Tsuneonella mangrovi: one gene and its partner. The protein of the gene in region 2 binds, or shares a complex with, the protein of the main gene of each other region. Links are inferred from orthologs where the notes say so. Each region holds a gene or a part of one and is shown on either strand. Other genes may lie near its edges.

What was found. The genes of interacting proteins can lie anywhere in the genome.
Region 1: the proteins of ccmE (region 2) and CJO11_RS04180 are in contact, whole or in part, in a solved structure (PDB 8CE8), measured with the Escherichia coli proteins. The link is inferred for Tsuneonella mangrovi from one-to-one orthologs.

Annotation. Positions count from the first base shown.
Region 1 is NZ_CP022889.1:841,481-844,623, forward strand. Bases 197-3,143 are described here. They hold CJO11_RS04180 (heme exporter protein CcmB), read left to right. Parts: upstream 197-1,315; coding sequence 1,316-1,972; downstream 1,973-3,143. Other genes in these bases: CJO11_RS04165 (SDR family oxidoreductase), read left to right, coding at 197-354; CJO11_RS04170 (4a-hydroxytetrahydrobiopterin dehydratase), read right to left, coding at 361-651; ccmA (heme ABC exporter ATP-binding protein CcmA), read left to right, coding at 705-1,319; CJO11_RS04185 (MAPEG family protein), read left to right, coding at 2,055-2,528; map (type I methionyl aminopeptidase), read right to left, coding at 2,539-3,143. Outside these bases: more of CJO11_RS04165, read left to right, coding at 1-196. UniProt on the Escherichia coli protein: Required for the export of heme to the periplasm for the biogenesis of c-type cytochromes.
Region 2 is NZ_CP022889.1:1,169,007-1,171,918, reverse strand. The notes cover bases 186-2,873. They hold ccmE (cytochrome c maturation protein CcmE), read left to right. Parts: upstream 186-1,147; coding sequence 1,148-1,600; downstream 1,601-2,873. Other genes in these bases: CJO11_RS05795 (heme lyase CcmF/NrfE family subunit), read left to right, coding at 1,614-2,873; CJO11_RS13175 (heme exporter protein CcmD), read left to right, coding at 984-1,124; ccmC (heme ABC transporter permease CcmC), read left to right, coding at 238-984. Outside these bases: CJO11_RS05810 (Leu/Phe/Val dehydrogenase), read left to right, coding at 1-150; more of CJO11_RS05795, read left to right, coding at 2,874-2,912. UniProt on the Escherichia coli protein: Heme chaperone required for the biogenesis of c-type cytochromes. Transiently binds heme delivered by CcmC and transfers the heme to apo-cytochromes in a process facilitated by CcmF and CcmH.

The DNA.
Region 1 (3,143 bases), 330 kb from region 2 along the record:
GTCTATTCGGCAACCAAGGCCGGCGTGCGCAGCCTGACCGAATCGCTCGACGCCGAATGGGCCGAATTCGGTATCAACGTGCGCAGCCTGTGCCCCGGGTTCATCGACACCCCGTTGATCGACAAGACTCCGAACCAGTCGACCAACGAAGCGATCCGCGATCGAGTGAAGGCCGCCGGACTCGAGATTACCCCGCCGCTCGCCGTCGCCCAGGCTGAATGGGACGCGGTGCATGGGGAAAGGCTGCACACGCTGGTCAACTCGACCGCCCGGCAACTGGCGTTCGGCACCCGCTGGATGCCCGGCCGAGTACGCAAGCGTGCGCGCGGAATGGCCCGCCCGCTGGGGGTCTAGGCTCCGTCAGACCATCGCGTCGATCGCAGTTGCCATATCGGCATCGCGCTGGCTCAGCCCGCCCGCGTCGTGCGTAGTCAAATTAATCTCGACCCGGTTGTAGACGTTGAACCATTCCGGGTGATGGTCGGCTTTCTCGGCTAGCAGCGCAACCCGCGCCATGAAACCCCACGCCGCATTGAAGTCGGCGAACACGAACGTCCGCTCGATCGCCTTGCCCTCGCGCGCCAACGACCAATAGGGGTGCGCCGCCAACAGGCTGGTGCGTTCGCTCTCGGTCAGTTCGGCGATTGCCATAGTGCGCTCATTTCTACTTATCTTGTCGGTCTTGCACCTTTCGCCTAACCCGCATGTCGATGCAAGCGACGGGACTTACCGCATGGGAGTTGTTTTGCCGCAGGGGCGACCGGCTCCTGTTCGGCTCGCTCGACCTGTGGCTGGACAAAGGTGCCGCCTTGCATCTGGTCGGCCCCAATGGTGTTGGCAAGAGCAGTCTGCTGCAAATCCTCGCAGGCCTGCGCAAACCATCTTTCGCGCCCGAGCTGAGCAAGGTTTGCGACGGCTACGGCATTGTGAACTGGCAGGGCACCGTCGGCCTGCTGAACGAGCGTCATGCGCTCGATCCGGAATTGCCTCTCGGACAGGCGCTCTCGTTCTGGTCAAAGCTGGATGGCTGCACGACCGACATTGCTACAACGGGTTTGGCGGGTCTCGAGGATGTTCCGGTACGATATCTGTCTACCGGTCAAAAAAAACGAGCAGCACTAGCGCGCCTGCTGGGGCAAGGCGCGGACCATTGGCTGCTCGACGAACCGCTCAACGGGCTGGATAGCGCGGGTGTCGAATTGGTCGAGCACATCATCGCCGAGCGAAGGAAGTCAGGTGGTGTGGTTGTGGTCGCTTCGCACCAGCCGATCACTCTGCCAGACTGTCAGACAATCGATCTCAGGGACCATCCCTGGTGATTGTCCTCGCTCGTTTGCTGCGCCGCGACCTGGCACTGTTGCTCGGCAACGGGCGCGGCGGGCCGTTGCTGCCAGTGCTGTTCTTCGTGGCGGTGGCGATACTGTTCCCGTTCGCGGTCGGCCCCGATGCGCCTCTGCTCGCGCGGACCGGCGGCGGCGTGCTGTGGATCGCGGCATTGCTTGCCAGCATCCTGCCGATCGACCGGTTGGTGGCCCTCGACGTCGAGTCCGGGGTGTTCGACCAGCTCGCGCTGCGCGGCGTATCGGAAGAGCTTGCAATGGTGTCGCGCCTGCTGGCGCACTGGCTCAGCTTCGGGCCGCTGTTGCTGCTTGCCACGCTGATCGCGGCGGCGCTGCTGGGATTGGACAGCACGACGCTGGTCACGCTGCTGCTGGGCCTTCTCGCCGGTACCCCGGGGCTGGCTGCTGTCGGTCTAGTGATCGCTGCGCTGACCACTGCGGTGCGCGGCGGAGCAGCACTTGGCGGGTTGCTGCTGGTGCCGCTCGGCGTTCCGATCCTGATTTTCGGTGCCGGTGCCCTCGCGAGGCCCGATGGCACGGCGCTCGCGCTATGCGCCGCAATCAGCCTTGCGCTGTGCGCGATCGCCCCGTTTGCGGCAGCAGCCGCAATCCGCGCGGGCCGGGAAAGCTAACTATTCCAAAGCACTAGATGCTGCGATTGCAGCACGCCCGAATGAGGCGCATGGTGCCCGAAAAATAAGGGGGTGCCACACCATGAACCAACTCAGTTTCGACAATCCGGTATTCGCGACATACGCCGTATCGGCCTCGCTGATGATCCTGCTTGCGGTTGCAACCGCATGGATCACGGTGGTCCAGATGATGCGCGTCAAGGGCGGTTTCCGTGCGCCAGAGGACATGAAGAAGACGCCGCTCAACCCGACACCCGCCGCCGACCAGACCGCGCCCAAAGAACCGGTCGAGCGCTTTCGCCGGATCATGCAGAACCACCTCGAGAACATCCCGTTCTTCATCGTTATCGGACTGTTGTTCGTGCTGACCGGTCCCTCACCCGCGCTCGCGCACTGGCTGTTCTACGGCTACGTGGTGTCGCGCGTCCTGCACTTCCTCGCCTATTCGACCGCGCAAATCCATGAAGTCCGCGCGACGTTCTGGACTATCGGGTCGGTGATCATCATCGCGATGTGCGTGATGGTGATGCAGGCGGGATGGGCTGCTGCGGGGTAGCCGCCGGACCTCAGTTGTAAGGCGGCTTGTCCAGTCCCTTGGGGCTGAGCGTGAAGATCTCGCAGCCGTCTTCGGTGATGCCGATCGAATGCTCGAACTGCGCCGATAGGCTCTTGTCGCGGGTCACCGCGGTCCACCCGTCGCTCAGCAACTTCACCCACGGCTTGCCGAGGTTGATCATCGGCTCGATGGTCATGAACATGCCGGGACGCAGCTCCGGCCCTGTCCCAGCCTTCGCAGCGTGAACCACTTCGGGCGCATCGTGGAACAACCGCCCGAGGCCGTGTCCGCAGAACTCGCGAACCACGCCGTAGCGGTGCTTTTCAGCATGTGCCTGGATCGCCGCGCCGATATCGCCCAGCCGCGCGCCGGGCTTCACCTGCTCGATCCCGATCATCAGGCATTCGTGAGTAACATCGACCAACCGCCTGGCCTTAAGCGGCACGTCGCCAACGAGGTACATCCGGCTGGTATCGCCGTGCCACCCGTCGAGGAGCGGAGTGACGTCGATGTTGACGATGTCCCCGTCCTTGAGCTGCTTGTCGCTGGGGATGCCGTGGCACACCACATGATTGATCGAGATGCAGCACGAATGGGTAAACCCGCGATAGCCGA
Region 2 (2,912 bases):
GAAGGCAAGCACACCGACGTATCCGAAGTCGATGCGCTGGTTGCCCGCATTCCCGAGCGCCTGAAGCGGATCTGGAACGAGAGCGAAGCAAGCGGCACCCCGTCGGATGTCGTGGCCGATCGCATGGCGCAGGAACGCATCGGCCGCTAGGCTTTGGCCAGGAGGGACAAACGTCCCCCTTGTGGCGCGCCGCCGGTCCTGCCAAAGCGAACCCGTCCGAGGAATATACCGCTTTCGATGCACGGCTTTGCCAATCCCACGCGTTTCCTGTCGATCGCCCGGCCGCTGACTCCGGTGCTGCTGGTGTTCGGGTTGCTGATCGCGGGCGGGGCGCTCGTCTTCGGCCTGTTCTACGCTCCTGCCGAGCAGCTGCAGGGCCAGACCGTGCGGATCCTGTTTATCCACGTCCCGACTGCATGGCTGGGCATGGGTGGATGGACGGTGATCGCGGCGGCGAGCATTTCGGAGATCGTCTGGCGGCACCCGCTCGCGGCAATCGCAGGCCGCGCGGCGGCGGTGCCAGGCGCGGTGTTTACCGCCGTGTGCCTGATCACCGGATCGCTCTGGGGCCGCCCGGCGTGGGGCACCTGGTGGGTGTGGGACGGGCGCTTGACGTCGATGCTGGTGCTGCTGTTCCTCTATTTCGGGTATATCGCATTGGCCGAGGCGACCGCGCGCGAAGGCGTTTCGAGCCGGATCCCGGCAATTTTCGGCATCGTCGGCATCGTCAACATCCCGGTGATCCACTACTCGGTAATCTGGTGGTATTCGATCCACCAGCCGCCGAGCCTCAGCATGGGCAGTTCCGCCATGGCGCCGGTGTTCATGTGGCCGCTGCTGGTCTCGACGCTGGGATTTTCGCTGATTTTCGGAGCGATCGTGCTGATGCGGATGCGTACGTTGCTGGCCGATGCCCAGGCCGAGGCGCGGCTGCGGCGCAAGGCTCTCGACAGCGAACGCGCACCGGCGCAAGGGGAGGCTTGATGCGCGCGGGACTCGACCCCTGGCCTTTCGTGATCGCTGCCTACGCGGTGGCGGTTGGGGCGACATTGCTGCTTGTTTGGCTCAGCTGGCGTGCGATGCGCCGGGCCGAACGGCGGCGCGAGGAGATACGGCGCAAGTGAGCGACGACACCACATCCCATTCGATGCACCAACCCAAGCACCAGCGCCTGGCGCTGGTCGTGATTGCGGTTGTCGTGCTGATCGCAGCATCGCTGATCGCCACCTGGGCGCTGCGCGGCGAGGCGAGCCTGTTCTACGTGCCGAGCCAGCTGGTCTCCGATCCGCCGGCCCCGGGCCGCGCGGTCCGGCTGGGCGGGATGGTCGAGCAAGGGTCGGTCGTCACCAGGCCCGACGGCGTGACGATCGATTTCGTGGTGGGCGATGGCAAGGCCCGTGTACCGGTGGAATACAGCGGCATCGTGCCCGACCTGTTCAAGGAAGGTTCGGGCGTCGTGGCGGACGGGCGGATGCAGGCCAACGGCGTGTTCAAGGCCGATACTTTGCTCGCCAAGCACGACGAGAACTACGTCCCGCGCGAATTGCAGGACATGACCGCGGCGCAAAAGCAGGCCGTGGTCGAAGACACTACCAAATGAGGTCTTGCGCCCTGTGATTGCCGAACTCGGCCTTGCGGCTTTGTGGCTGGCGGCGGCGCTGGCGGGGCTGCAGCTGGCAGCCGGCGCGCTGTCGCTGCGTACCGAGGCCGGCGACGATAGCGACCTCGGCAGCGTGGTTCGCCCGGCGGCGGTGGTCCAGGGCATATTGTGCGTGTTCGCGTTCACGATGCTGCTATGGCTGTTTGCCCGCACCGACCTGTCGGTGAAGCTGGTCGCGGAAAATTCACACTCGATGAAGCCGATGCTGTTCAAGGTCGCTGCCGCATGGGGCAACCACGAAGGATCGATGCTGCTGTGGGTCACGGTGATGTCGATCGCCGGGGCACTGATCGCGCTGATCGAGCGGCGCTTGCCCGAGCGCACGATGCGCGCGACGCTCGCTGCGCAGGCATTCGTCGGGCTCGGCTTCTACGCCTTCCTGCTGTTCAGCTCGAACCCGTTCGAGCGGCTCAACCCGCCCGCGCTTGAAGGCCTCGGGCTCAACCCGCTGCTGCAGGACATCGGCCTCGCGTTCCATCCGCCGACGCTTTATTTCGGTTACGTCGGGCTGTCGGTGGCGTTCAGCTTTGCGGTCGGGGCATTGCTGACCCGCGAAGTGACCCCGGCCTTTGCCCGCGCGATGCGCCCGTGGGTGCTGGGGGCGTGGATATTCCTGACCGTGGGCATCACCGCCGGCTCCTACTGGGCCTATTACGAACTCGGCTGGGGCGGCTGGTGGTTCTGGGACCCGGTCGAGAACGCCTCGCTGATGCCGTGGCTCGCGGCGACCGCGCTGCTCCATTCGGCGAGCGTGCTCGCGGCACGCGATGCCCTGCGTGCCTGGACCATCATGCTCGGCGTGATCGCCTTCTCGATGAGCATGATCGGCACGTTCTTGGTGCGTTCGGGCATCCTCACCAGTGTCCATGCGTTCGCGGTCGATCCCGAACGCGGCACTTTCATCCTCGCGCTGCTGGCGATCTACATCGGCGGCGCGCTGCTGGTGTTCGCCTTGCGCGCGGGCAGCGTCAGCGAAGGCCAGCGGTTTGCGCTGGTCAGCCGCGAAGGTGCGCTGGTGGTCAACAACGTGATGCTCTCGGCGATCCTCGGCGTTGTCCTGCTTGGCACGCTCTACCCATTGCTGACCGAAGCGATGGGCGTGCGGGTTTCGGTCGGCCCGCCCTACTTCGATCCGGTTTCGGCGATCTTCGCGTTGCCGATGCTTGTGGTGATGGCGGTCGGGCCGCTGCTGCGTTGGCGAAGCGACCGGCTGGGCCGGGTCCGCTGGCAGCTGGCGGTGATCGGCACGGTC